4 regions of the Klebsiella sp. F11 genome follow, and region 1 is predicted to be linked to each of the others. Evidence: predicted binding sites of a transcription regulator. Region 1 holds the regulator's gene; each other region holds the start of a gene.
The links. The regulator sigma-54, encoded in region 1, starts transcription at its own class of promoters, with help from an activator protein. The targets are predictions, from matches to a motif close to GTTGGCACANNTTTCGCTNT.

Region 2: the regulator sigma-54 is predicted to act here: its motif matches at 2,313-2,332, upstream of norV (anaerobic nitric oxide reductase flavorubredoxin).
Region 3: the regulator sigma-54 is predicted to act here: its motif matches at 4,432-4,451, upstream of glnK (P-II family nitrogen regulator).
Region 4: the regulator sigma-54 is predicted to act here: its motif matches at 5,363-5,382, upstream of glnA (glutamate--ammonia ligase).

What each region holds. Positions count from the first base shown of each region.
Region 1 is NZ_CM160060.1:525,362-532,800, forward strand. Features, by position in the region: gene arcB (aerobic respiration two-component sensor histidine kinase ArcB) at 1-411, shown strand, start outside; gene elbB (isoprenoid biosynthesis glyoxalase ElbB) at 646-1,299, shown strand; gene mtgA (monofunctional biosynthetic peptidoglycan transglycosylase) at 1,296-2,021, shown strand; gene npr (PTS phosphocarrier protein NPr) at 2,082-2,354, opposite strand; gene rapZ (RNase adapter RapZ) at 2,351-3,205, opposite strand; gene ptsN (PTS IIA-like nitrogen regulatory protein PtsN) at 3,251-3,739, opposite strand; gene hpf (ribosome hibernation promoting factor) at 3,813-4,100, opposite strand; gene rpoN (RNA polymerase factor sigma-54) at 4,123-5,556, opposite strand; gene lptB (LPS export ABC transporter ATP-binding protein) at 5,604-6,329, opposite strand; gene lptA (lipopolysaccharide ABC transporter substrate-binding protein LptA) at 6,336-6,881, opposite strand; gene lptC (LPS export ABC transporter periplasmic protein LptC) at 6,850-7,425, opposite strand; gene kdsC (3-deoxy-manno-octulosonate-8-phosphatase KdsC) at 7,422-7,439, opposite strand, start outside.
Region 2 is NZ_CM160060.1:1,217,686-1,225,124, reverse strand. Features, by position in the region: gene gutQ (arabinose-5-phosphate isomerase GutQ) at 1-684, shown strand, start outside; gene norR (nitric oxide reductase transcriptional regulator NorR) at 647-2,191, opposite strand; gene norV (anaerobic nitric oxide reductase flavorubredoxin) at 2,379-3,830, shown strand; gene norW (NADH:flavorubredoxin reductase NorW) at 3,827-4,960, shown strand; gene AC1M2H_RS06105 (hypothetical protein) at 5,442-5,672, shown strand; gene AC1M2H_RS06100 (hypothetical protein) at 5,866-6,180, shown strand; gene AC1M2H_RS06095 (VOC family protein) at 6,518-6,934, opposite strand; gene AC1M2H_RS06090 (IS630 family transposase) at 6,961-7,439, opposite strand, start outside.
Region 3 is NZ_CM160060.1:4,325,482-4,332,920, reverse strand. Features, by position in the region: gene AC1M2H_RS21365 (PLP-dependent cysteine synthase family protein) at 1-100, opposite strand, end outside; gene AC1M2H_RS21360 (Lrp/AsnC family transcriptional regulator) at 216-674, shown strand; gene AC1M2H_RS21355 (SmdA family multidrug ABC transporter permease/ATP-binding protein) at 717-2,489, shown strand; gene AC1M2H_RS21350 (SmdB family multidrug efflux ABC transporter permease/ATP-binding protein) at 2,482-4,260, shown strand; gene glnK (P-II family nitrogen regulator) at 4,503-4,841, shown strand; gene amtB (ammonium transporter AmtB) at 4,875-6,164, shown strand; gene tesB (acyl-CoA thioesterase II) at 6,229-7,092, opposite strand; gene AC1M2H_RS21330 (YbaY family lipoprotein) at 7,312-7,439, shown strand, end outside.
Region 4 is NZ_CM160060.1:5,587,550-5,594,988, reverse strand. Features, by position in the region: gene hemN (oxygen-independent coproporphyrinogen III oxidase) at 1-1,139, shown strand, start outside; gene glnG (nitrogen regulation protein NR(I)) at 1,210-2,619, opposite strand; gene glnL (nitrogen regulation protein NR(II)) at 2,628-3,677, opposite strand; gene glnA (glutamate--ammonia ligase) at 3,865-5,274, opposite strand; gene typA (ribosome-dependent GTPase TypA) at 5,655-7,439, shown strand, end outside.

The DNA.
Region 1 (7,439 bases):
TGGGATTCGCCGGAAGACGACGAAGATGAGGCGCCGGCCGCTGATGCGGCTAAATCGGCGTCGGTGCTGGATATTCCGATGCTGGAACAGTACATCGAGCTGGTGGGGCCGAAGCTTATCAGCGACGGGCTGGCGGTTTTCGAGAAGATGATGCCTGGCTATCTGGCGGTGCTGGAGTCCAACCTGACCGCCCGCGACCAGAAAGGGATTGTCGATGAGGGCCATAAGATTAAGGGCGCTGCGGGCTCAATCGGCCTGCGCCATATTCAGCAGCTTGGACAGCAGATTCAGACCCCGGATCTGCCCGCGTGGTCAGATAACGTTGGTGAATGGGTTGAAGAGATGAAATCGGAGTGGCAGAACGATGCGGCGGTGCTGAAGGCGTGGGTTGCGGCGGCAGATAAAAAATGACCCCGGATAAACCGGGGTGCGCGAACACTGCGCCAACACCAGGGAACCAGTCGTTGCGCCACAATTTTTAGAGATATTTTTTACAGGGCACAACCTGAGGATTTGGTTTGCTCGCTGATTAAGATAGCAAACCTTAAATTATTTGTTACATGAATCAGTCAAATGTGTGAAGCAATGCGGGTAAATCAAAATTTTTGACTGGCTTCAGCGAATTTGCACTAAGGAGCAGGGGTGATGAAAAAGATAGGTGTCGTATTAAGCGGCTGCGGTGTCTATGACGGCACGGAAATTCATGAGGCGGTGATTACCCTGCTGGCGATTGCCCGTGGCGGCGCCCAGGCGGTGTGCTTTGCGCCTGATAAGGCGCAAACGGATGTTATCAACCATCTGACCGGCGAGCTTCTGCCCGAAAGCCGCAACGTGCTGATTGAAGCCGCGCGTATCGCCCGCGGTGAGATCCAGCCTCTGTCCGCCGCCCGGGCTGATGATCTCGATGCGCTGATTGTTCCCGGCGGATTTGGCGCCGCGAAAAATCTCAGCAGCTTTGCTTCGCAGGGCGGTGAATGTCGCGTTGACGACGAGCTGAAGGCGCTGACGCAGGCCATGCATCGGGCCGCTAAACCGCTGGGCTTTATCTGCATCGCGCCGGCGCTGCTGCCAAAAATCCTGCCCGCCCCGCTGCGGGTTACCATTGGCACCGATCTGGACACCGCCGAAGCGCTGGAGGATATGGGGGCCGAGCATGTGCCCTGTCCGGTGGATGACATTGTGGTTGATGAAGAGAATAAAGTTGTCACCACGCCGGCCTATATGCTGGCGCAGAATATCGCCGAAGCGGCGAGCGGGATTGAGAAACTGGTGGCGCGCGTGCTGGTTCTCACGGCATGAAGACCCGCTTTTCGCCGCTGCGGATGGTAAAGCGTGGGCTGCTGCGCGTGTTGCTGGTGGCTGCCGTCTTCTGGGGCGGCGGCATCGCGCTGTTTAGCGTACTGCCGGTGCCCTTCTCGGCGGTAATGCTGGAACGGCAGGTTGGCGCCTGGCTGAGCGGCAATTTTCACTATGTCGCCCACTCCGATTGGGTGGGGATGGATGAGATATCGCCGTGGATGGGGCTGGCGGTGATGGCGGCTGAGGATCAAAAATTCCCCGACCACTGGGGCTTTGACGTGCCGGCGATTGAAAAAGCGCTGGCGCACAATGAGCGCCATGAAAACCGCGTGCGCGGCGCCTCGACCCTGTCGCAGCAGACGGCCAAAAACCTGTTTTTATGGGATGGGCGCAGCTGGCTGCGCAAAGGGCTGGAGGCCGGACTGACGGTCGGGATTGAAACGGTATGGAGTAAAAAACGCATCCTCACCGTGTATCTGAATATCGCCGAATTTGGCGAGGGGACGTTTGGCGTTGAAGCCGCGTCGCAGCGCTACTTCCACAAGCCGGCGAGCCAGTTAACGCCGGCGGAGGCGGCGCTGCTGGCCGCCGTGTTGCCTAATCCGATCCGCTTTCGCGCGGATGCGCCGTCGGGCTATGTTCGCAGCAGGCAGGCGTGGATCTTACGCCAGATGCGGCAGCTCGGCGGGGAAGGGTTTATGCGGGAGAACAGGCTGTATTAATGGTGTCGGCGGTTGTGGTACCCCGGTAAGCATCGCGCGACCGGGGGAATAACCCCGGCGCTAGTCTTCGTCAAAACCGGCGTTAAACAGCGCAATAACCGCGGCCAGCGCTTCGACTTCCTGCGGACCGCTGGCCTCAATCTCAATTTGCCGACCCTTCGCGGAGTCGAGCATCAGCAGAGCAATCACGCTATTGGCTTCCGCCTCCGTGCCTTCATCGTTGCGCAGCAGCACTTCAGCATCGAAATTTTGCATCAGCTCGAACAGCTTCATCGCCGGGCGCGCGTGCATGCCCAGCTTGTTGGTGATCTCAACGCTCTGCTTTACGGTCATGATTTGCGTTTTTCCAGCGTCCGGTGACGCGACTGCACGTTCTTACCGCGCGAGCGGAAGTAGTCAGCCAGTTGTTCGGCGATATAGACCGAACGATGTTTACCGCCGGTACAACCGATAGCGACCGTCAGATAGCTGCGGTTATTGGTCTCCAGCATGGGTAACCATAGCTCAAGATAGCTGCGGGTCTGGTAAATAAAGTTGTGAACTTCCGTATGCCGGTCGAGGAAGGCGGCGACGGGCTTATCGAGGCCGGTCATCGGCCGCAGCTTGGGGTCCCAGTGCGGGTTAGGCAGGAAGCGCACGTCGAAGACGTAGTCGGCGTCGATCGGAATGCCGTGCTTAAAGCCAAAGGACTCAAAGACCATGGTCAGCTCGCGCTCGCGTTTGCCCAGCAGGCGCGTACGCAGCATTTCTGCCAGCTCGTGCACCGACATTTCTGAGGTGTCGACGATAAGGTCGGCGCGGGAGCGCAGCGGCTCCAGCAGCGCGCTCTCTTCGTCGATTGCGCTCTCAAGGGAGAGGTTTTTACTCGACAGCGGGTGCAGGCGGCGCGTGTCGCTGTAGCGACGAATCAGCGTATTGCGATCGGCATCAAGGAACAGCAGCTGAGGAGAAAACGCCTCAGGCAGGTTCTTCATCGCCTGTTCGAAGATTTCCGGCGACTCCGGCATGTTGCGCACGTCGATGCTGACGGCGGCGGAAATGTTTCTGTCGGCCAGCGATCTCGCCAGTTCGGGCAGCAGCACTACCGGCAGGTTATCTACGCAGTAGAAGCCCATATCTTCCAGCGCCCGCAGGGCGACGGATTTCCCCGATCCTGAGCGGCCGCTGACGATCATCAGTACCATGTACCGTTTCTCCTCAGTACGATAAAGGGGAGGCAATCGCTCCCGTTATGCGTCATCGCTGCTTCCTGCTTCGGTGATAATCTCATACAGCTCTTCGTCGCTTTGCGCGGCGCGCAGGCGGCGGCAAATCGTTTTATCCGCCAGCCGTTTTGCCACCAGCGACAGCGTATGCAGATGGGTTTTTGTCTGATCGGCCGGCACCAGAAGCGCAAATAGCAGATCGACAGGCTGGTTGTCGATCGCATCAAAGGCGATCGGCGTCTCCAGCTGCACAAAAACGCCAACGGCGCGCAGCGTATCCTCTTCAAGCTTGCCGTGCGGAATGGCGATGCCGTTGCCAATTCCGGTACTGCCCATTTTCTCACGGGTGAGGATCGCTTCGAATACCACCTGGGAGGGCAGACCTAGCTGCTTTGCCGCCAGCTCGCTGATGATCTCCAGCGCGCGCTTCTTGCTCTGGCAGTGAACCTGGCTGCGGGTGCATTCCTGGTTAAGGACATTGCTCAGTTGTAGAGCGGAATCGTTGTTCATCATAATTTCACCTGAGCTCGCTCTCTGCCAGCTGCCGACACTATCCGGCGGCTGGCAGGGGCGGTCGCCCGGACAATTAGTGTTGTTTTAGTTTATCTTTATGTTTTGTTAACTGTCGTGCCAGCTTATCGATGAGGCCATCGATAGCGGCATACATATCCTGCCCTTCCGCACTGGCATGGATTTCGCCACCGTTGACATGCAGATTGGCGTCCGCAATTTGCGTCACCTTCTCTACTTTTAACACAATATAGACCTGATTGATCCTGTCGAAAAACTGCTCCAGCTTGCTGAACTTCGCGTTGACGAATTCGCGCAGTGCCGGGGTGATTTCGACGTTGTGTCCTGTAATGTTGAGCTGCATAGTGTCTTCCTTATCGGTTGGGTCACACCAGCTGCTTACGCTGGTTAGACGGCGGAATGGATAAAGACTCTCGGTACTTAGCGACGGTGCGGCGCGCCACCATGATACCCTGTTCGGACAGGATGGTGGTGAGCTTACTGTCACTCAACGGCTTCGCGGGGTTCTCCGCGGCGATTAGCTTCTTCACCAGCGCGCGAATGGCGGTCGACGATGCCTCGCCGCCGCCTTCGGTATTCACGTGGCTGGAGAAGAAATACTTCAGTTCAAAAATTCCGCGCGGGCTGTGCAGGTACTTTTGCGTGGTCACGCGGGAAATCGTCGATTCATGCATTTCGACGGCCTGAGCGATATCCGCCAGCACCATCGGCTTCATAAACTCTTCGCCCTGCTCAAAGAAGGCCTGCTGCTGTTCGACGATGCAGCGGCTGACGCGCAGCAGCGTATCGTTGCGGCTTTCCAGGCTTTTTATCAGCCAGCGGGCTTCCTGCAGGTTACTGCGGATAAACTGGCTGTCCGCGTCGTTGCGCGTGCTGTTGCCCATTGCGGCGTAGTGCTGGTTAATTTTCAGGCGCGGGATGCTATCGGAATTGAGTTCTACCACCCAGCGATCGCTGACCTTGCGCACCAGCACATCGGGGATCACGTATTCCGGTTCATTAGTTTGGATCGATTGACCCGGGCGCGGATCTAACGACTGGATCAGATTAACCGCTTCTTTCAGCACCTCCTCTTTCAGCCGCGTAACGCGCATCAGAGAGCGAAAGTCGTGGTTGGCGAGCAGGTCGAGATGATCGCTGATGATAAGCCGGGCTTCTTCCAGCCACGGCGTCTCTTTGGCGTATTGGGAAAGCTGAACCAGCAGGCAGTCGCGCAGATCTTTTGCCGCCACGCCAACCGGGTCGAAACGCTGGATGCGCTTGAGTACCGCTTCCACTTCTTCGAGGCTGATTTCGTCATCGCCGATGCTCTCGACAATATCTTCCAGGCGAATAGTGAGGTAACCGGTGTCATCAACGGCATCGACGATCGAGGTGGCGATCGCGCGGTCGGTATCGGTGAACGGCGTCAGCTCCACCTGCCACATCAGGTAATCCTGCAGGCTCTGGGTCGTTTCGCCTTGATAGATAGGCAGCTCGTCGTCCTGGTAATCGACGCCGTTGCCCGACGGCGTGCCGGCGGTGTAGATCTCATCCCAGCTGGCGTCGAGCGGCAGCTCCTCCGGCATATCTTTTTGTTCAAGAGCGTCTACGGTATCCAGCGATTCGCGGTCCTCGACCTCTTTGGTTTCTACCTCATCGTGAAGATCGGTTTGCTCAAGCAATGGATTGCTCTCCAGCGCCTGCTGGAGTTCCTGCTGGAGTTCTAACGTGGACAGCTGCAGTAAACGAATGGCCTGCTGCAGTTGCGGCGTCATGGCAAGCTGTTGGCTTAGCCTTAATTGCAAACCTTGCTTCATATTCAGGGCTAATATCTCCGGCTAAAACGTCTGTAACTTCTACCCTATCAGAGTCTGAAGTCTTCCCCAAGATACACGCGCTTAACCTGCTCGTCTTCAAGGATTTGCTGTGGGGTGCCGTGAGCAATGAGATGCCCCTGGCTGACGATATAAGCCCGTTCGCAGACCGCCAGGGTTTCCCTGACGTTATGGTCGGTGATCAGCACGCCAAGACCGCTGTCGCGCAGATGCTCGATGATGCGTTTGATATCGATAACCGAAATGGGGTCAACGCCGGCAAAGGGTTCATCCAGAAGGATAAATTTAGGGTTGGCGGCCAGCGCGCGGGCAATTTCAACGCGGCGGCGTTCACCGCCGGAAAGCGCCTGACCGAGGCTGTCGCGCAGGTGCTCGATGTGAAACTCTTCCATCAGCTCTTTCGCGCGATCCTCGCGCTGTTCGCTGCTCAGATCGTCACGGATCTGCAGCACCGCCATCAGGTTGTCGTAGACGCTCAGACGACGGAAAATCGAGGCCTCCTGCGGCAGGTAGCCGATGCCCCGGCGCGCGCGCGCGTGCAGCGGCAGCAGGCTGATGTCTTCATCGTCGATGATAATATTACCGGCATCGCGCGGGACAATGCCGACTACCATGTAGAAGGTGGTGGTTTTGCCGGCGCCGTTCGGGCCGAGCAGGCCGACAATCTCACCGGAGTTGACGGTCAGACTGACGTCTTCCACCACGCGGCGGCCTTTATAAGCTTTGGCGAGATTCTTTGCAGTTAATGTTGCCATAACGAATTACTTACCTTTCTTTGGCTGAGCGGTGCCTTTGTCCTGCAGCTGCGAAGGAACCAGAACCGTAGTCACGCGCCCGCCTTTGTTGCTGAACGCCTGCATTTTCTGCTCTTTCACCAGATAGGTGATTTTGTCTCCCTGGATATTGCTATCGATCTGTTCCAGATGCGCATTGCCGGTCAGCACGACGAAGTCATTTTGCAGTTCATAATGCATTTTCGACGCGCGGCCTTTAACCGGCTTGCCGTTATCCTGCATCTGGAAGAAGGTTGCCGGATTGCCGTAGCCGTCGATCACCTCTTTACCCCGCTCGCCGCCGGGGCGCGTGACCACGACCTTATCGGCATTGATCTTGATGGTGCCCTGGGTCACGACGACATTACCGGTAAAGGTGACAACATTGCCCTGCATATCCAGCGACTGCTGATCGGATTCGATATGAATCGGCTGATCGGTGTCGCCGGTCTTTGCCAGTGCCGGCAGGCTGACGGCCAGTATGGCGCTGGCGAGCGCAATTTTAAGGCTGAGTTTGTTTGTTCTGAATTTCATAAGAGGTTCTAACCTTTTCAATCAGCTCGGCATTTTTGCTGCGCAGGTTGCCGCGCATTTTTAGGCCACTGGAATTAAATGTTGTCCCGTACAACGTCACCATGTCATCGGAGGTAACATCCTGCGTTACCAGGTTTATCTGGGCGTTATCCGTCGTAATTTTGCGCAGTTGAGAGTCAGGGCTTAGCGCATTCACCTCAACGTGCCCATAAAGATACAGCATACGATCTTTGGTCAGTTTGGCTTTATCCGCTTTGATTGACCAGCTTGGGACTTTGTTGGTATCAAAGGTGGTCATCACCGGCTGAGTGAACCACGACAGCTCTTGCGCAGAAAAATACGCGACGTGTTCGGCGATAAGGCGATAGTTAAGCGCCCCTTCCGGACTGTAAACGACGGTATCGGTATGCTCGCTGGTATAGGTTGGGTCATCAGGATTGACCTCCTGCTGAGCGCTATCGTCCGTACCCGCCAGGTTAAGGCCGATCAGGATCAGCGCGACCAGCGACAGTAAAATGATAACCCAACGTCTGGTTTTACTCATATTGATTGCCCTTT
Region 2 (7,439 bases), 690 kb from region 1:
TTTATCTCCTATTCCGGCGGGGCGAAGGAGCTCGACCTGATCGTGCCCCGGCTGGAGGAAAAATCGATTCCCCTGCTGGCGATGACCGGCAAATCGAAATCCCCGCTGGCGCTGGCGGCCAGGGCGGTGCTGGATATCGCCGTAGAGCGCGAAGCCTGCCCGATGCATCTCGCCCCGACCTCCAGCACCGTCAACACCCTGATGCTCGGCGACGCGCTGGCGATGGCGGTGATGCAGGCCCGCGGCTTCAACGAAGAAGATTTTGCCCGCTCGCATCCGGCCGGCGCGCTCGGCGCGCGACTGCTGAATAAGGTCCATCACCTGATGCGCCGCGACGATGACGTGCCGCGCGTTGACGTCGCCGCCAGCGTGATGACCGCCATGCTCGAACTCAGCCGCACCGGGCTGGGGTTGGTAGCGGTATGCGATGCGCAAAACCGCGTCGAGGGCGTATTCACCGACGGCGACCTGCGCCGCTGGCTGGTGGGCGGCGGCACCCTCGAGGATACCGTCAGCCGGGCGATGACCCGCAGCGGCGTGACGCTGCAGGCCGAGAGCCGCGCGATTGAAGCCAGGGAGCGCCTGATGAAGCACAAAATCAGCGCCGCCCCGGTGGTGGACGAGAGCGGCCAGCTGGTCGGCGCGATTAACCTGCAGAACTTTTATCAGGCCGGGATTCTTTAAGCCCCAGACGCTTCGCCAGCCGATGCAGGTTGGCGACGTCCAGCGCCAGCGCCCGGGCCGCCGCCGCCCAGCTGCGGTTATTCTCCGCCAGCGCCCTGGCGATCGCCTCGCGCTGGAAGGCCTCCGTCGCCTCGCGCAGGTTTATAGTCTGCGTCGGCGCCAGCGGCGCGGCGTTCGCCGGGTTCGGCGCGTCGCCGGCAAACTGAAAGTGCTGCGGCTCCAGCACGATTTCGTCCCCCGCCTGGGTTGCCCGCGCCAGCACCACCGCGCGATGAATCGCATGCTCCAGCTCGCGGACGTTGCCCGGCCACGACCAGGCGCCCAGCCTTGCCCGCGCGGCGCCGCTTAACACCACCTGCCCCAGCCCCATCCGCAGGCGGCACTGCTCGCAGAAATAGCCCGCCAGCAGCACCACGTCCTGATCCCGCTCGCGCAGCGCCGGCACCGACAGCGGAAAGACGCTCAGCCGGTGATAGAGATCGGCGCGAAAGCGCCCTTCGACCACCTCCTGACGCAGGTCGCGGTTGGTGGCCGCCAGCACCCGCACGTCCACCCGCAGGCTGCGATCGTCCCCGACGCGCTGAATGTCGCCATACTGCAGTACCCGCAGTAGCTTTGCCTGCAGCGCCAGCGACAGTTCGCCGATCTCATCGAGGAACAGCGTGCCGTTATCGGCCATTTCAAACTTGCCGCTGCGGTTGCTGATGGCCCCGGTAAACGCCCCTTTGACGTGGCCGAACAGCTCGCTCTCGGCCACGCTTTCCGGCAGCGCCGCGCAGTTAAGATAGACCAGCGGATTGGCGGCGCGCGGCGAGCCCTGATGCACGGCTTTCGCCACCAGCTCCTTGCCGGTGCCGGTTTCACCGTCAATCAGCACGTTGAGATCCGACGCCGCGACGATATCAATCTCCTTTTTCAGCTGCAGCATCGGCGCCGAAAGGCCGATAATCTCCTGCCGTTCGGCGGCCGGGTAGCTCGCGCTCGGCTCCGGCAGCACGTTCTGGTTCTCCAGGCGGGCGATCAGCAACGCGTTGTTGAGCGCCCCCGCCACCAGCGCGGCAATCAGCCGCAGCTCCTCATCGCTGAAGCTGTCAAAGCGGTCGGCGTCCATGCCGTCGAGGGTCAGCGCGCCGATCAGCGTCTGCCCGGCAAACAGCGGCAGCCCTACGCAGGCGTGAACCTTGAGGCTTTCCTGACCGGGGATCAGCCCGTCATACGGGTCCGGCAGGTCGCTATCCGCCGGGAAGCGCACCACGTCGCCGGCGCGGGCGATGGCCTCTAAACGCGGATGCCCTTCGAGGGAAAAGCGCCGCCCCAGCACGTCGTGGGCGAGGCCGTCGATGGCCAGCGGCACAAACTGATGCGCCTCATAGCGCAGCAGCGCCGAGGCATCGCAGCCGAGGATCTGCCGCAGGGTGGCAATCAGCCGCGAGAAGCGGTCGGCGTGGCCGATATCGCTTTGCAAATCAATGGCGATTTTCGCCAGCGCCTCTACGGAAAAGCTCATTGCCGCCTCGCTGTCATTTTGACAATCACAATAGTCATAACGACTATTTTAACCATTGTCATTTTGACATCAACGTTTTTAATCAAAAATAACAAAACAAACAAAATCAATAGATTAAAAAGTTGGCACGCAACTTGATATAAGCAAAACATCTTATTTTGAAAACGCTGAATTAATTGAGGTTGCTATGTCTATTCTGGTTAAAAATAACATTCATTGGGTTGGCCAACGCGACTGGGAAGTGCGCGATTTCCACGGAACCGAATATAAAACGCTGCGCGGCAGCAGCTACAACAGCTATCTCATTCGCGAAGAAAAGAACGTCCTGATCGATACCGTGGATCATAAATTCAGCCGCGAGTTCGTACAGAACCTGCGCGGCGAAATCGACCTCGCCGATATCGACTACATCGTAATTAACCATGCGGAAGAGGACCACGCCGGGGCGCTGACCGAGCTGATGAACTCGATCCCGGACACCCCGATTTACTGCACCGCCAACGCCATCGACTCCATCACCGGCCACCACCATCACCCGGAGTGGAACTTTAACGTGGTGAAAACCGGCGACAGCCTCGATCTCGGCAACGGTAAGCAGCTGATCTTCGTGGAAACCCCGATGCTGCACTGGCCGGACAGCATGATGACCTATATGACCGGCGACGCGGTGCTGTTCAGCAACGACGCCTTCGGCCAGCACTACTGCGACGAGCACCTGTTCAACGACGAAGTGGATCAGACCGAGCTGTTCGAGCAGTGCCAGCGCTACTACGCCAATATCCTGACGCCGTTCAGCCGCCTGGTGACGCCGAAAATTACCGAAATCCTCGGGTTCAACCTGCCGGTGGATATGATTGCCACTTCCCACGGCGTGGTATGGCGCGATAACCCGACGCAAATCGTCGAGCTGTATCTGAAATGGGCGGCGGATTATCAGGAAGATCGCATCACCATTTTCTACGACACCATGTCCAACAACACCCGCATGATGGCCGACGCGATCGCCCAGGGCATCACCGACATCGACCCGCGCGTGGCGGTGAAAATCTTTAATGTCGCCCGCAGCGACAAAAACGAAATTCTCACCAACGTCTTCCGCTCAAAAGGCGTGCTGGTGGGCACCTCGACCATGAACAACGTCATGATGCCGAAAATCGCCGGCCTGGTGGAGGAGATGACCGGCCTGCGTTTTCGCAACAAGCGCGCCAGCGCCTTTGGCTCCCACGGCTGGAGCGGCGGCGCGGTTGACCGCCTCTCTACCCGCCTGCAGGATGCCAGTTTTGAAATGTCCCTGAGCCTGAAGGCGAAATGGCGCCCGGACCTGGATGCGCTGGAAATTTGCCGCGAGCACGGCCGCGAAATCGCCCGCCAGTGGGCCCTCTCCCCGCTGCCGGCCAGCGCTGATAAAAAAACGTCGGCTGAACAGAGCGACTGCGCCTGCGCCGCGGCGGCAGCGGCCGACCTCGGCCCGTCAATGCAGTGCAGCGTGTGCCAGTGGATCTACGATCCGGCGAAAGGCGAACCGAACCAGGACGTCCAGCCTGGCACCCCGTGGAGCGACGTGCCGGATAACTTCCTGTGCCCTGAGTGCTCTCTCGGCAAAGATGTCTTTGACGTTCTGGCAACGGAGGCAAAATGAGTGATGGCATCGTCATCATCGGCTCGGGCTTCGCGGCCCGCCAGCTGGTAAAAAATATTCGTAAGCAGGACCCGCAGATCCCGCTGACGCTGATCGCCGCCGACAGCATGGATGAGTACAACAAACCGGATCTCAGCCACGTCATCAGCCGCGGTCAGAGCGCCGAGGATCTGACCCTGCAAACCGCCGGGGAGTTTGCCGAACAGTATAATCTGCGCCTGTTCCCGCATACCTGGGTGAGCGATATCGACGCCGAGGGCAAAGTGGTCAAAAGCCAGGATCGCGAGTGGCGCTATGACAAGCTGGTGCTGGCGACCGGCGCCGCGCCGTTTATTCCGCCGGTGCCGGGCCGCGAGCTGATGCTCACTCTCAACAGCCAGCGGGAGTACGGCGCCGCCCAAACCCGGCTCCACAACGCGCGCCGCGTGCTGATCGTCGGCGGCGGGCTGATTGGCTGCGAGCTGGCGATGGATTTCTGCCGCGCCGGCAAAGCGGTGACGGTGGTCGACAATTCCGCCAGCGTGCTGTCGGCGCTGATGCCGCCAGAGGCCAGCAGCCGCCTGCAGCATCGATTAACCGACATGGGCGTGCACCTGATGCTGAAAACCCAGCTCGAAGGGCTGGAGCAAACCGCCGACGGCATCCGCGTAACCGTCGACCGCCAGCGCAGCGTGACCGTGGACGCGGTTGTTGCCGCCGCCGGCCTGCGCCCGGAAACCGCCCTGGCGCGTCGGGCAGGCCTTGAGATTAACCGCGGCGTGGTGGTCGATAGCCGCCTGCGCAGCAGCCATCCGGCAATTTTTGCCCTCGGCGACTGCGCCGAAATTAACGGCATGGTGCTGCCGTTCCTGCAGCCTATTTTGCTCAGCGCCATGTGCCTGAGCAAAAATCTGCTGGAGCAGCCGGGCGAGCTGAAGCTGCCGCCGATGCTGGTGAAGGTGAAAACCCCGGATCTCCCGCTGCATCTGGCCGGAGATACGCGGCGCGAAGACCTGACGTGGAATATCGTGGCCGCCAACGACGGCCTGGTGGCTAAAGGCGTGGATGCGGAAAACCGGCTGCGCGCCTTTGTGGTCAGCGAAGACCGAATGAAAGAGGCCTTTGCCCTGCTCAAGCAGCTGGTGAGCTAAGCGCTTTCCCGGGTCGCGACGTCAACGCCTTGCCCGTGTATGGATCCCCCCGTTATACAACCCCTCTCTTTAGTTGTGTAACGGGGGTATATTGCGTTTGTATATCCGGCCCCTCTCTCAACACCATCACCATCGTATACGGCCAGAATGCTATCTGCGCCCCTGCTTCCTTTTGGGCTATCGACTTGTTTGTCAGAGCGCCTTAGCCAGGCCAGCTTATTATGAGAAATGTTTATCTGGTAACAATGCCCAACCAATTGCGTCCATTGCTCCCTGGTTTCGCAAAGTGAATGGGCTAACGCCAAAAGACGTGTGTGAAAGGTGAAGAGTACCCAGCAGACTTACGCTCCCCTGCCATGGACAGAATCACCGCAAAATCCTTCAGGATGAAAATTAATTTTACCCCTACATATAGTAATGGCTAAGTGAAGGAGGTTCATCTATTCTGCCTTTATCAGCGAGCAGGCCGGAGTTACTCTTTGTGGATAATCCCATTCTTCAGAAAACCCTCATCATCTTTATTCTCATCCTGTGGGTAATCGATGAATTCCGGACCAGGGCCAGGAAAATAAAAAATTCTGACCCCGCTATTGAAGCAGCTGATGCCAGGGAGCGCCATCAATGGCGCTATCTGAGATGGGGGTTCCGGGCAATACAAGCGGCAGCGACGGTGTATATCTTCGTTCAGCTGATTCAGGTCTTACTGAGATAGATGCCACAGGCAGGTACAGCTGGATAGAGACATTTTACTGTCCAGTTAGGACCAGGTGGGCGCCGTGGTGTAGATGCCATGAGTGCCAATAGCAGACATTCCTGATAAGTAACTTCCCATTTTTCCGAGGCATTGTTAGATTATTTATTAACGAGGGTTATTGCCAAAAAATCAATGGTGTAAGGAGAATGAAATGATATTCGAGATTAGAAAAGATGACAAAGCTATTGGTGTATCCGAATTAGAATTTGGTGATCCTCCGATGGGAATCGTTCATGGAGCTTTAAGACCAACTCAGTTCTACTCTCCAAATGCCGATACAACGGGCTGTAGATTATTCATTAGCGAAACTGATGAAGAAATAATCTGTGGTTTTATCGCTATCGAAGATTTCTCACAAGATCTGGATGAACCTGCTATAGCAGTTACCGTATTAATTAGTGATTCTAAGGATTACGATAAATTTTTCAAACATCATGTAGATATGTACGAAAAACAATTCAACTGATAGATATGCCAGTAGCATGCGTTTTCTGCAAATATCCATCATTCACTTTATTGACGGCACGTCAATATAAGACATGCTCTGTCTCCAGGTTTGCTTAACCTGTCGTCTCCTGTGTGCCAAAAGAAGGCAAATAATTATGATGCGCTGTATTTTGAATTTATATAGACATAAGTGGCATTCTTTCATGCCCAATATAGCAGGACTTCTCTCAGTTTTAACTGCATTTAAAGTCCTCTCCTCACTTATATACTCAATAAACTTCAAAGTGCAGATTGTTTCAGGGAGCCACATTAAGTCCTGCAGATGAAAATATTTATTTTTGACTTTATTGAGTGTTTTAACCTTGGTCTTTATTATCAGCAGCCATTAACTCCAGCAGATTTCCATCAGGATCCCGAAAGAAAACAGATTGTGATGGCTGACCTGAACTCGTTTCACGGGGCACCGGGCCATGGATTATTTCGATATCGTTTTTCTCAAGTAGCTCTAACACGCTGAGAATTGTCCCTCCCCACCGGAAGCATAAATCAGCACTCCCTGGCATTGGCCTTTTAGCTACAAGTTCCACGCCATTCTCAACCTGATGTAAACTCAGGACAATATCACCCAGCGATACCTGCCTTACAAGCAGTTTCCCAAAGGGGGCGTACTCTGCATGAATTTTTGCACCAAACAATTTATCGTAAAAACAGTAAGATACTTCAAGGTCGGCAACAGTTATTGCAACATGATCAATGAGAGTTATTTTGTTCACAGGTGAACACCTTACGCTATACGTCGTTATGTCTCTGACACGGAACTGAGCACCTGAAAATTGTCGTTGATACGACAGCCCAGTTTCTGCCCCAGTTCCGGCAGGGTTCGTTCAAAAAATCCTCTTATCGCGTCCCTGAAGGCTTTCGCTGACGCAAAATACCGGTTATTCCGCACATGCTCATTCATCACCTTCCACAACCGTTCTGTCGGGTTCAGGTTCGGGCTGTACGGCGGCAGATAATGCAGTTCAATATTCATCACGAAGGCCCAGTCCTTAACCAGCGATGCCCGGTGATAAGGCGCACCGTCCAGTATCAGATGCACTTTCTGCGACACCGGATAAGTCTGGCGAACTGCAATAAAAAAACGGCAGATAGCATCCGCATTAATCTGCGGATAATCACGGGTCACCGTCCGGGCCAGGTCGTTCACGCTGAGGGCGCTGATGATGTTCAGGCGGGTCCGGCTCCCGGTGGTTTTCACCGCTTTCAGTTCCCCCTTTC
Region 3 (7,439 bases), 1.9 Mb from region 1:
GGAAGCCGGGCAGCGCAAGGCGAATAAGGTGCGTGTCGGCGGATCGCTGATAGTCGGCGTTGATTTCGCTAATGGCGTGTTTTACCCAGGCGCTGTTCATCTTTATTTCCTGTTTGTCATTTTGTGCCCAGCTTAAAGGAAGTCGAAGGAAAAATTGTTGCTATTTAGCCTTTGAATTACAATGAAAGTAGTAAATTTTTCTCTCGTGGTGAGCTATGTTAGATAAAATTGACCGTAAGCTGCTTTCTTTACTGCAAACGGACTGCACCCTTTCTTTGCAGGCGCTGGCTGATGCCGTTAATCTGACCACCACGCCCTGCTGGAAACGGCTGAAGCGGCTGGAAGATGAAGGTATCCTGCGCGAGCGGGTCGCGCTGCTCGACGCAGAAAAACTCGGTCTCGGCCTGACGGCCTTCGTGCTGATTAAGACCCAGCACCACAGCAGCGACTGGTACTGCCGCTTCGTGAGCGAGGTGACGCAAATGGCGGAAGTTCTCGGCTTCTGGCGCATGGCGGGGGAGTATGATTACCTGCTGCGGGTGCAGGTCGCGGATATGAAACGCTACGACGATTTTTATAAACGACTGGTGAACAGCGTTCCGGGGCTCTCCGATGTGACTTCGAGTTTCGCCATGGAACAGATAAAATACACCACGGCCTTACCGATTGATTAACGGCGTTTGCCGCGACGATTTATACACTCAGGATTTAACTGCTTGCGATTATTTGCTCAACTTAGCTGGTACTTCCGCCGGGAGTGGCGCCGTTATCTCGGCGCTATTGCTCTACTGGCCATTATCGCCGTCCTACAGCTGATCCCGCCTAAGGTGGTGGGGGTTGTGGTTGATGGCGTCACCAAAGAACATTACACCGCGGAAAAGGTGTGGATGTGGATTGGCGTGCTGGTACTGATCGCGATAATGGTTTACCTGCTGCGCTACGTCTGGCGCGTGCTGTTGTTTGGCGCCTCCTATCAGCTGGCCGTCGAGCTGCGGGAAGATTTCTATCGCCAGCTGAGCCGCCAGCATCCGGCCTTCTACCTGCGCCATCGCACCGGCGACCTGATCGCCCGCGCCACCAACGACGTTGACCGGGTGGTCTTCGCGGCCGGGGAGGGCGTGCTGACGCTGGTGGATTCGCTGGTGATGGGCTGCGCGGTGCTGATCGTGATGTCGACGCAAATCAGCTGGCAGCTGACGCTGCTGGCGCTGCTGCCGATGCCGGTGATGGCGCTGGTGATTAAGCGCAACGGCGATGCCCTGCACGAGCGTTTTCGCGTGGCGCAGGCGGCGTTCTCAAGCCTCAACGATCGAACCCAGGAAAGCCTGACCAGCATCCGCATGATTAAAGCCTTTGGCCTGGAAGATCGGCAGTCGGCGCAGTTCGCGGCCGACGCGGAGGATACCGGTAAGAAAAATATGCGCGTGGCGCGTATCGATGCGCGCTTTGATCCGACGATCTATATCGCCATCGGGACCGCCAATCTGCTGGCGATCGGCGGCGGGAGCTGGATGGTGCTGCAGGGCAGCATGACGCTGGGTCAGCTCACCAGCTTTGTGATGTATCTGGGGCTGATGATTTGGCCGATGCTGGCGCTGGCGTGGATGTTTAATATCGTCGAGCGCGGCAGCGCGGCCTATAGCCGAATTCGCACGATGCTGGAGGAAGCGCCGGCAGTCAACGACGGTAGCGAAACGGCGCCGGAAGGGCGCGGAACGCTGAGCGTCGCCGTGCGTGAGTTTATCTATCCGCAGGCCAGCAAAGCGTCGCTGGAAAAGGTCAATTTTGTGCTGCAGCCGGGGCAAATGCTCGGCATCTGCGGGCCAACCGGCTCGGGGAAAAGCACGATTCTGGCGCTGATACAGCGCCACTTCGACGTCACCCAGGGGGATATTCGTTTCCATGATATTCCACTCACCCGGCTACAGCTGGACGGCTGGCGCGGTCGGCTGGCGGTGGTCAATCAGACGCCGTTCCTGTTTTCCGACACCGTGGCAAATAACATCGCGCTCGGCAGGCCCGAGGCGACGGCCGAACAAATTGAGCGAGTGGCGCGCCTTGCCAGCGTTCACGAGGATATTCTGCGCCTGCCTCAGGGCTACGAGACCGAGGTGGGCGAACGCGGCGTGATGCTCTCCGGTGGGCAGAAACAGCGCATTTCCATCGCCCGCGCGCTGCTGCTGGAGGCGGAAATCCTGATTCTTGACGATGCCCTGTCGGCGGTTGATGGCCGTACGGAGCACCAGATACTGTATAACCTGCGGCAGTGGGGAGAGGGCCGGACGGTGATTATCAGCGCCCACCGGCTATCGGCATTGACGGAAGCCAGCGAAATTCTGGTCCTGCAGCACGGCCATATTGCCCAGCGCGGCCGCCATGAGGTGCTGGCAGCGCAGCCGGGCTGGTATCGCGATATGTACCGCTATCAGCAGCTGGAGGCGGCGCTGGATGACGCCCCTCATGAACTTGAGGAGGCTGCCGATGCGTAGTTTTACCGAACTCTGGCCAACCTTAAAACGCCTGTTGACCTACGGCTCGCCGTGGCGCCGACCGCTGCTGATTGCGGTGGGAATGATGTGGGTTGCTGCGGCGGCTGAAGTCAGCGGCCCGCTGTTGATCAGCTATTTCATCGACAATATGGTGGCGAAGAATTCGCTGCCGCTGAAGCTGGTTAGCGGTCTCGCAGTGGCCTATATCGGCCTGCAGATCCTCGCGGCGACGCTGCACTACAACCAGTCGCTGCTGTTTAACCGCGCCGCCGTCGGCGTCGTTCAGCAGCTGCGTAGCGACGTGATGGACGCGGCGCTGCGCCAGCCGCTGAGCGAATTCGATACTCAGCCGGTTGGGCAGCTTATCTCCCGGGTGACTAACGACACCGAGGTGATCCGCGATCTCTACGTCACCGTGGTGGCGACGGTACTGCGCAGCGCGGCGCTGATTGGCGCAATGCTGGTGGCGATGTTCAGCCTCGACTGGCGCATGGCGCTGGTGGCGCTGGCGATTTTCCCGGCGGTGCTAATCGTCATGATGATCTATCAGCGCTACAGCACGCCTATCGTCCGGCGGGTGCGCGCCTGGCTGGCGGACATCAACGACGGCTTTAATGAAGTGATTAACGGCATGGGCGTTATCCAGCAGTTCCGCCAGCAGGCGCGGTTCGGCGAGCGGATGCGCGAGGCCAGCTATGCCCACTATCTGGCGCGCATGCAAACCCTGCGTCTCGACGGCTTCCTGCTGCGCCCGCTGCTCAGCCTCTTCTCGACGCTGGTGCTATGTGGGCTGCTGATGCTCTTTGGCTTCAGCGCCACGGAAACCATTGAGGTTGGGGTGCTGTACGCCTTTATCAGCTATCTCGGTCGGCTGAACGAGCCGCTGATTGAACTGACCACGCAGCAGTCGATGCTGCAGCAGGCGGTGGTGGCCGGCGAGCGGGTCTTCGAGCTGATGGATCGGCCGCGCCAGGCATGGGGACAGGACGATGCGCCGCTGCGCAGCGGGACGGTATCAATTGAGAATCTCTCATTTGCCTACCGCGGCGATCGGCTGGTGCTGCAGGATATCAATCTGGACATTCCGTCCCGCAGCTTTGTGGCGCTGGTGGGCCACACCGGCAGCGGTAAAAGTACGCTCGCCAGCCTGATGATGGGCTACTACCCGCTGAGCAAAGGCGAGATCCGTATTGACGGCCGCCCGCTCTCCTCTTTAAGCCACGGCGCATTACGCCAGGGCGTCGCGATGGTGCAGCAGGATCCGGTGGTGCTGGCCGATACCTTCTACGCCAACGTCACTCTCGGCCGTGATATCAGCGAGGCGCAGGTCTGGGACGCGCTGGAAGCCGTACAGCTGGCGGAGCTGGCGCGCGGCATGGAGGGAGGACTCTATACCCAGCTGGGCGAACAGGGCAACAATCTCTCGGTGGGGCAGAAACAGCTGCTGGCGCTGGCGAGGGTGCTGGTTGATACGCCGCAGATACTGATTCTTGACGAGGCTACGGCGAATATCGACTCCGGCACCGAACAGGCTATCCAGCAGGCGCTGGCGAGGGTTCGTCAGAACACCACGCTGATTGTGATTGCCCACCGCCTGTCGACGATAGTCGAAGCGGATACGATTCTGGTGCTCCATCGCGGCCAGGCCGTTGAGCGTGGAAACCATCAGCAGCTGCTGGCGGAAAAAGGGCGCTACTGGCAGATGTATCAGCTGCAGCTGGCCGGCGAAGAGCTGGCGGCCAGCTCACAGGAAGAGTCTCTTATTGCCTGATGCACTATAAGCAGGCAGCGATCCTGCGGCGATATCGCATGGTGCAAAAATGCAACCTTTTATGCACTGAAATGGTGCGCTTTTAGGCGCCGCCGGGCGCTTTCCTCCTCGCTCCCGGGTCGTTTCTCTCTTTTCCTTATCAAAAGGGCCGCTTTGCGGTCCTTTTTCATTTCTGGCATAGCCTTTGCTTTATTCCCTGAGTGTTAGCTGCTGCCATTACGAATTCTGATCGGAGGGGACTTATGAAGCTGGTTACCGTGGTAATCAAACCGTTTAAACTGGAAGACGTTCGCGAAGCGTTATCTTCCATCGGCATTCAGGGCCTTACGGTCACTGAAGTGAAAGGGTTTGGCCGCCAGAAAGGCCATGCTGAGCTGTACCGTGGCGCCGAATATAGCGTTAACTTTTTGCCGAAGGTAAAAATTGACGTCGCGATTGCCGACGATCAGCTTGATGAGGTCGTCGACGTCATCAGTAAAGCGGCATACACCGGAAAAATTGGCGATGGCAAAATTTTCGTCGCCGAGCTGCAGCGTGTTATTCGCATCCGCACCGGCGAAGCCGACGAAGCGGCACTGTAACGTCCAGACCACACAGTGATGGGGATTGAGAAGATGAAAATAGCAACAACAATGAAAACAGGTCTGGGTGCGCTGGCGCTTCTCCCGGGATTGGCCATGGCCGCACCGGCGGTGGCGGATAAGGCCGATAACGCCTTTATGATGATCTGCACCGCGCTGGTGCTGTTTATGACGATTCCGGGCATCGCGCTGTTTTACGGCGGCCTGATTCGCGGCAAAAACGTGCTCTCCATGCTGACTCAGGTGATTGTCACCTTTGCGCTGGTGTGCATTCTGTGGGTGGTTTACGGCTATACCCTGGCGTTCAGCACCGGCGGCAGCTTCTTCGGTGACTTCAACTGGGTAATGCTGAAAAATATTGAGCTGAAAGCGCTGATGGGCTCCTTCTATCAGTACATCCATGTCGCTTTCCAGGGCTCGTTCGCCTGTATCACCGTGGCGCTGATCGTCGGCGCGCTGGCGGAGCGTATTCGCTTCTCCGCGGTGCTGATTTTTGTGGTGGTATGGATGACGCTCTCCTATGTGCCGATTGCGCATATGGTGTGGGGCGGCGGTCTGCTGGCGACGCACGGCGCGCTGGATTTTGCCGGCGGCACCGTTGTGCACATCAACGCGGCCGTTGCCGGGCTGGTGGGCGCCTATATGATGGGCAAACGCGTCGGCTTTGGCAAAGAAGCGTTCAAACCGCATAACCTGCCGATGGTCTTCACCGGTACCGCGATTCTGTATGTAGGCTGGTTTGGCTTCAACGCCGGCTCTGCGAGCGCGGCAAACGAAATTTCTGCCCTGGCCTTCGTGAACACCGTTGTGGCGACCGCCGCCGCGATCCTGGCCTGGACCTTCGGCGAGTGGACTACCCGCGGTAAACCGTCGCTGTTAGGCGCTTGTTCCGGGGCGATTGCCGGCCTGGTTGGCATTACGCCGGCATGTGGCTACGTCGGGATTGGCGGCGCGCTGATTGTAGGTCTGGCGTCCGGCCTTGCGGGTCTGTGGGGCGTAACGGTACTGAAACGCTGGCTGCGCGTTGACGACCCGTGCGATGTGTTCGGCGTGCATGGCGTCTGCGGCATCATCGGCTGTATTCTGACCGGTATCTTTGCCGCCACCTCGCTGGGCGGCGTCGGTTACGCAGAAGGGGTGACTATGGGCCATCAGCTGCTGGTACAGCTGGAAAGCGTCGCCATCACCATCGTCTGGTCCGGCATCGTCGCCTGGATCGGCTATAAAGTTGCGGATATGACCGTCGGTCTGCGCGTACCGGAAGAGCAGGAGCGCGAAGGTCTGGACGTCAACAGCCACGGCGAAAACGCCTACAACGCCTGATCTTTGTGTTATCTCCAGTAGTAGCAAAGCCTCCCTCGGGAGGCTTTTTTTATGCCGTTACGCTCTATGCATTGCGGTTGCGCATAACGCCTTCCTGCACCGTCGAGGCCACCAGGATGCCGTCCTGGGTGTAGAACTCGCCGCGCACGAATCCCCTGGCGCTGGAGGCTGAGGTGCTCTCAACGCTATACAGCAGCCACTCATTAACGTTGAACGGGCGATGGAACCACATCGAGTGATCGATCGTGGCAACCTGCATTCCGGGCTCAAGGAAGCCCACGCCGTGCGGCTGCAGCGCGACCGGCAGGAAGTTAAAGTCCGAGGCGTAGCCCAGCAGGTATTGGTGGATGCGGATATCCTGCGGAACGGGGCCGTTGGCGCGGATCCATACCTGGCGGGTCGGTTCTGCCGCGTGGCCCTTTAGCGGGTTATGGAATTCAACCGGGCGGATCTCAAGGGGCTTATCGCAGAGGAACTTCTCTTTGACCTGCGGCGGCAGCAGGTGCGCCAGCTTACGAGCAATATCGGTCTCGGAAGGCAGAGAGTCCGGCGCCGGGGCCGCTGGCATCTTTTTTTGGTGCTCGTAGCCCGGCTCCGGGGCCTGGAAAGAGGCGGTCATATAGAAGATGGGCTTGCCGTTTTGAATCGCGGCCACCCGGCGCGCGCTGAAGCTGTTGCCGTCGCGCAGGACTTCGACATCATAAATAATCGGCTTTTGGCTATCGCCAGGGCGCAGGAAGTAGCTGTGGAAAGAGTGGACCAGACGCTCGGCAGGCACGGTTTCTTTCGCCGCGTACAGCGCCTGGCCGACGACCTGGCCGCCAAAAACCTGACGCAGTCCCAGATCTTCGCTCTGCCCGCGGAACAGCCCTTCTTCAATTTTTTCCAGATTTAACAATGCCAGCAGATTGGTTAGTGCCTGACTCATATTAACCCTCAATCGGTGATAGCCGCTTCTCGCGGCACGTATTGAGGCAAAGTATAACCTGGAATCGCAAGTGGTCCGATGGGTGTAATAATCTGAATAACGCTTCGCTTGCAGGAAGAGATCTGAGATCTGTGCCACACTTATGCACGAAACAAATGTTCATGCCAGCCTGTCGGTAGGGCATGCTCCTGCGTATATAGGGATGAAAAGGAGAACAACATGAAATTTGCCTATATGTTAACTGCTTTAGCCGTTGCCACCGCGCTGACCGCATGTGCCAATAATCACAGCGACAGTGCGAAAAATAACGCGGCTGCCGCCGATCCTTACGGCATCGCGTCACTGAC
Region 4 (7,439 bases), 600 kb from region 1:
AGCATAAGGCCGACCAGTACCTGGACGTGCTTGAGCAGGAAATTATTCATCGGGCCCCGCTTTTTACCGGGCGCCAGGTGCATCAGCTGCACTGGGGCGGCGGAACGCCAACCTATCTGAATAAAGAACAAATCAGCCGGCTGATGAATCTGCTGCGCGGCCACTTCAATTTTATTGCCGATGCCGAGATTTCAATTGAAGTCGATCCGCGGGAAATTGAGCTGGACGTGCTGGACCACCTGCGCGCTGAGGGCTTTAATCGCCTGAGTATGGGCGTGCAGGACTTCAATAAAGAGGTGCAGCGCCTGGTGAACCGCGAGCAGGATGAAGCCTTTATCTTTGCTCTGCTCAACCATGCGCGTGAGATTGGCTTTACCTCGACCAATATCGATCTGATTTATGGTCTGCCAAAGCAAACGCCGGAAAGTTTTGCCTTTACGCTCCGGAAGGTGGCCGAACTCAACCCCGATCGCCTGAGCGTATTTAACTATGCACATCTGCCCACGCTCTTTGCCGCGCAGCGTAAAATCAAAGAAGCTGACCTGCCAACGGCGGAACAGAAGCTGGATATCCTGCAGGAGACGATTGGCTCCCTTACCGATGCCGGCTACCAGTTTATCGGTATGGATCACTTTGCGCGCCCGGACGACGAGCTGGCGATTGCTCAGCGTGAAGGCGTCCTGCACCGCAACTTCCAGGGCTACACCACGCAGGGCGGCACCGACCTGTTGGGGATGGGCGTTTCCGCAATCAGCATGATTGGCGACTGCTACGCGCAGAACCAGAAAGAGCTGAAGCAGTACTATCAGCAGGTTGATGACATCGGAAACGGCCTGTGGCGCGGCATTGTGTTGACCCGCGATGACTGCATCCGCCGGGACGCGATCAAATCGCTGATCTGTAATTTCCGTCTCGATTTTTCTGCCGTCGCCGCGCAGTGGGAGATCGATTGTCAGCACTATTTTGCCGAAGACCTGCAGCTGCTCGCGCCGCTGGCGAAAGATGGGCTGGTGGACGTCGATGAAAAAGGGATTGAGGTGACGCCGAAAGGACGGCTGCTGATCCGCAACGTCTGCATGTGCTTTGATACCTATCTGCGCCAGAAAGCGCGGATGCAGCAGTTCTCACGGGTGATTTAAGCAAAACCCCGGCGGCGCATAGCCAGCCGGGGCGATAAAGCGGCTGGCCGCTCGGCCAGCGCGAACCGCGTTATTCCATTCCCAGCTCTTTCAGCTTGCGGGTTAGGGTGTTGCGTCCCCATCCCAGCAGGCGTGCGGCCTCCTGCTTGTGCCCCTGGGTATGGCGCAGGGCGGTGGTCAGCAGCGTCCGCTCCATTTCCGGCTGAGCCTCAGAGAGCAGGTTTTGATGACCGGATCGCAGGGCGCGATCGGCCCACTGTCCCAGCAGCGTCGCCCAGCTATCCGGCTGTATATGCGTTGGGCTGTCCGGCACCGAGGTTTCAAACAGCTCGCCGGGGAGATCCTGGGTCAGAACTTCCTGACCGGCGGCCATCACCGTCAGCCAGCGGCAGGTATTTTCGAGCTGGCGCACGTTACCGGGCCAGGCCAGGCGGGTGAGCGCCGTTTCCGTTTCCGGGTGCAGCAGCTTCGCCTCAACGCCAAGTTCGCGCGCCGCAACCTGCAGGAAGTGGCGCGCCAGGCGCGGAATATCCTCCCGCCGCTCGCGCAGCGGCGGCAGATGGACGCGAATCACGTTCAGACGGTGGAACAGGTCCTCACGGAATTTTCCCTCCTGGACGCGCTGTTCGAGGTTTTGGTGGGTCGCGGCAATAATCCTGACGTCCACCTTCACCGGCGCATAGCCGCCAACGCGATAGAACTGACCGTCGGCCAGCACGCGCAGCAGGCGCGTCTGCACGTCCAGCGGCATGTCGCCAATTTCATCGAGAAACAGCGTGCCACCATCGGCCTGCTCAAAGCGGCCCTGGCGCACGGTATTGGCGCCGGTAAACGCCCCTTTCTCGTGACCGAACAGCTCGGACTCGATCAAATCTTTTGGGATTGCGGCCATATTCAGGGCGATAAACGGCGCCTTTACCCGCGGGCTGTGGCGGTGCAGAGCGTGGGCGACCAGCTCCTTACCGGTACCGGATTCACCGTTGATCAGCACGCTAATGGACGATCGCGACAGGCGGCCGATAATGCGAAAGACATCCTGCATCGCCGGCGCTTCGCCGATGATATCGGCCGTCGGACTGTTTATCGGCGCATTTCGCGGTTGCTGCTGCTCCTGATAGTGGCTGATAGCGCGGTCAACCAGCGCCACGGCTTCGTCAATATCAAACGGTTTCGGCAGATAATCAAAGGCGCCCTGCTGGTAGGCGCTTACTGCGGCATCCAGATCCGAATGCGCGGTCATTATGATGACCGGAAGCATCGGATGGCGCTGCTTAATTTGTTTCAGCAGCGCGAGCCCATCCATCCCCGGCATCCGAATATCAGACAGCAGTACATCCGGGGTTTTGGTGGTCAGTGCATCAAGCACCTCGTTGCCGCTTTCAAACGTTGTACAACTCAAGCCTGCCCCGGTGAGCGCGCGTTCAAGCACCCAACGGATGGAGCTATCGTCATCAACGATCCAGGCTATCCCTCGTTGCATAAACACCTCTACTTCCGAATAGGCAGGAACACCGAGAATTCGGTATGCCCTGGCCAACTGGTAAATTCAATTTTGCCGGAGTGTCGATCGATGAGACTGCGGGCAATGGAAAGCCCCAGACCGGTACCGCCTTCGCGACCGCTAACCATGGGATAAAAAAGCGTATCCTGTAAATGGGACGGAATTCCCGGGCCGTCGTCTTCAACATCGATGCGCGCGGCGAGACGGTAGCGCTCGCCATGCAGCGTCAGCTGAAAGGCGGTACGGGTGCGCAGAATTATCTCTCCGCCTTCTGGCCCCAGCGCCTGCAGCGCATTGCGCACGATATTCAGCAGGACCTGTTCGATTTGGTCCGGGTCGTGCGCCAGCTCCGGCAGGCTAGGGTCGTAATCACGGGTAAGCTTGACGTTATCCGGCAGCTCCATAGAAACCAGCTTCACCACCCGCTCAGCGACTTTATGGATGCTTTCGGTAACGTGCATTCCGGGATGCTGCGGTCCCAGCAGGCGATCGACCAGGTTTCTCAGGCGATCGGCCTGCTCAATGATGACGTTGGTGTATTCCACCAGCGCCGGATCGGGTAACGCCTTGCTCAGCAGCTGCGCTGCGCCCCGCAGGCCGCCCAAAGGGTTCTTAATTTCGTGGGCCAGGCCGCGGACTAAATCACGCGCCGCGATTTGCTGCGCGTGCTGCAGCTGCTCCTGGCTCAAACGCCGCTGGTTATCCATTGGCGCCATCTCCAGCAGGATTTGCCCTTCAGGCAGGCGCTGGGCGGTTAAGGACAGGATATGCGAGCGGCCATCGATCACCAGGGTGACTTCGTTATCGGTAAAGCCCTGGCCCGCCTGCAGGCTCTCCTGCATCAGACCGATATTCAGCGAAAAGTAGCTCAACAGCTCGGGGAGCGGCGTGCCGTATAGTTTACGTGAACTTTGCGCCAGCAGCTGCTGCGCCGCCGGGTTCGCGTAATGCACCGCCAGGTCGTCATCGACCAATAAGATGCTGTTGATTAAAGAGTTAAGGATCTGCCCAGCATCGGGCTGAGTGCCTGTTGCCATCTGACAGTCTCCTGAAAAGAGTGCACTATTCTAGTGCAGTATAGCTTTTTATAAGTAAAAAGCGCATAAGATCAGCATGTTGGTGGAGAAAAAAGCCCATCCTGAGATGGGCTGAAAGTTTCCACGGCAACAAAATATCCCTGGTACCCCACGCCACAACACGGAATACCGAGGATTTACAGCAAAATTAAACGCTGTAGTACAGCTCGAACTCTACCGGGTGCGGAGTCATACGTACGCGGTCGTTCTCTTCCGTACGCAGGGCTATGTAGGCATCGATAGCGTCGTTGGTGAATACGCCGCCTGCGGTCAGGAACTCACGGTCCGCGTCCAGCGCGTTCAGTGCTTCTTCCAGAGAGCCGGCAACCTGTGGGATCTCTTTCGCTTCTTCCGGCGGCAGGTCATACAGGTTTTTGTCCATCGCTTCGCCCGGATGGATTTTGTTCTTGATACCGTCAAGACCAGCCATCAGCAGCGCAGCGAAGCACAGGTACGGGTTGGCAGCCGGGTCCGGGAAGCGCACTTCGATACGACGCGCTTTCGGAGAGGTGACCACCGGAATACGGATAGAGGCGGAACGGTTACGCGCAGAGTAGGCCAGCATAACCGGCGCTTCGTAACCCGGGACCAGACGCTTGTAGGAGTTGGTGGTCGGGTTAGCCAGGGCGTTAATTGCTTTAGCGTGTTTGATGACGCCACCGATGTAGAACAGCGCTTGCTCAGACAGGCCCGCATATTTGTCGCCAGAGAACAGGTTTACGCCGTTCTTGGACAGGGACATGTGGCAGTGCATACCGGAACCGTTATCGCCAAACATTGGTTTTGGCATAAAGGTCGCAGTTTTACCGAAGCGGTGAGCAACGTTATGCACAACGTATTTGTAGATCTGAATTTCGTCCGCTTTTTTGGTCATGGTGTTGAAGCGGGTCGCGATTTCGTTCTGACCGGCAGTCGCGACTTCGTGGTGGTGAGCTTCAACAACCAGGCCCATCTCTTCCAGGATCATACACATGGTAGAGCGGATGTCCTGAGATGAGTCAACCGGCGGAACCGGGAAGTAACCGCCTTTCACGCCCGGACGGTGACCTTTGTTGCCGCCTTCATATTTAGTGGCGGAGTTCCATGCGCCTTCGATATCGTCGATAGCCACGTGGGAACCGGAGATAGAAGCGCCAAAACGGACGTCATCGAACAGGAAGAACTCTGGCTCTGGCCCGAAGAGGACGGTGTCTGCCAGACCGGTAGAACGCAGATACTCTTCAGCGCGTTTCGCGATGGAGCGCGGGTCACGATCGTAGCCCTGCAGGGTGCCTGGTTCCAGGATATCACAGCGAATGATCAGCGTCGGTTCTTCGTAGAACGGGTCGATCAGCGCGGTGGTCGCATCCGGCATCAGAACCATGTCAGATTCGTTAATACCTTTCCAGCCACCAATCGAGGAGCCATCAAACATTTTGCCTTCTTCGAAGAATTCGGCATTAACCTGATGAGAAGGAATTGTGACGTGCTGTTCTTTACCTTTGGTATCGGTGAAGCGCAGATCGACAAACTTCACTTCGTGCTCGTTCAGCATCGTCAAAACGTGTTCAGCGGACATACTTAAACTCTCCCGGATTGGTCATTGTCGTCGTGGTAACGAAAACTTTTTTTACTACTTAAAGTGGCGTTGTTGCCTTAAAATAGATAAAGCGAAATCTGTGCCAACTTTTAAATGCTATGTAAAACGCTGTATCATGCGCACCATAGTGCAAAAGAACTGCACCATGATGGGAATAATGCACCAAAATAGTGCCTCAATGTGAACGTTGGGCACTATTTTGGTGCAATTTTTATTGCGGTGCCCTTTTATCGCTCCGTGAAAGCGATCACAAAGAAACTCTGCAATACTTGTTTGCGGAGGATGTTTGTGATCCTGTTCAGTCCTTCGCTTATTACGTGTACAATAACGCGCTATTTCTAATGCCTGAGGCAAAGTTTGTGATCGAAAATCTGCGTAACATCGCCATCATCGCGCACGTTGACCATGGTAAAACTACCCTGGTTGACAAGCTGCTCCAGCAATCCGGTACGTTCGATGCACGTGCCGAAACACAAGAGCGTGTGATGGACTCCAACGATTTGGAGAAAGAGCGTGGGATTACCATCCTCGCGAAAAACACCGCAATCAAATGGAATGATTACCGTATCAACATCGTTGATACCCCTGGGCACGCCGACTTCGGAGGTGAAGTTGAGCGTGTTATGTCCATGGTCGATTCCGTGCTGCTGGTGGTTGATGCCTTTGACGGCCCAATGCCGCAAACGCGCTTCGTCACCAAGAAAGCTTTTGCCCACGGCCTGAAGCCGATCGTGGTTATCAACAAGGTTGACCGTCCGGGCGCGCGCCCTGACTGGGTTGTCGATCAGGTCTTCGATCTGTTCGTAAACCTCGACGCTACCGATGAGCAGCTGGACTTCCCGATCGTTTATGCCTCCGCGCTGAACGGTATCGCGGGTCTGGACCACGAAGATATGGCGGAAGACATGACTCCGCTGTATCAGGCGATCGTTGACCACGTTCCGGCGCCGAACGTCGATCTGGACGGTACGCTGCAGATGCAGATCTCCCAGCTGGACTACAACAACTATGTTGGCGTTATCGGCATCGGCCGCATCAAACGCGGCAAAGTGAAGCCGAACCAGCAGGTCACTATCATCGATAGCGAAGGCAAAACTCGTAACGGTAAAGTCGGTAAAGTGCTGACCCATCTGGGTCTGGAACGTATCGACAGCGACATCGCCGAAGCGGGCGATATCATCGCGATCACCGGCCTGGGCGAGCTGAACATCTCCGACACCATCTGCGATCCGCAGAATGTTGAAGCGCTGCCGGCGCTGTCCGTTGATGAGCCGACCGTTACCATGTTCTTCAACGTCAACACCTCTCCGTTCTGCGGTAAAGAAGGGAAGTATGTGACCTCTCGTCAGATTCTCGACCGTCTGAACAAAGAGCTGGTCCACAACGTGGCCCTGCGCGTTGAAGAAACCGAAGACGCTGACGCATTCCGCGTTTCCGGCCGCGGTGAGCTGCACCTGTCCGTACTGATTGAAAATATGCGTCGTGAAGGTTTCGAGATGGCGGTTTCCCGTCCGAAAGTTATCTTCCGCGAAATCGACGGGCGCAAGCAAGAGCCGTTCGAAAACGTCACGCTGGATGTTGAAGAGCAGCATCAGGGTTCCGTGATGCAGGCGCTGGGCGAGCGTAAAGGCGATCTGAAAAACATGAATCCAGACGGTAAAGGCCGCGTACGTCTTGACTACGTGATCCCAAGCCGTGGTCTGATCGGCTTCCGTTCTGAGTTCATGACCATGACTTCCGGTACCGGTCTGCTGTACTCCACCTTCAGCCACTACGACGACGTTCGTGCGGGTGAAGTTGGTCAGCGTAACAACGGCGTACTGATCTCCAACGGTCAGGGTAAAGCGGTTGCTTTCGCCCTGTTCAGCCTGCAGGATCGCGGTAAGCTGTTCCTGGGTCACGGTGCAGAAGTGTACGAAGGCCAGATCATCGGTATTCACAGCCGTTCTAACGACCTGACCGTAAACTGCCTGACCGGTAAGAAACTGACCAACATGCGTGCGTCCGGTACTGACGAAGCCACGGTTCTGGTTCCGCCGATCAAGATGACCCTGGAGCAGGCTCTGGAGTTCATCGATGACGACGAACTGGTAGAAGTGACTCCGCAGTCTATCCGTATCCGTAAACGTCACCTGACCGAGAAC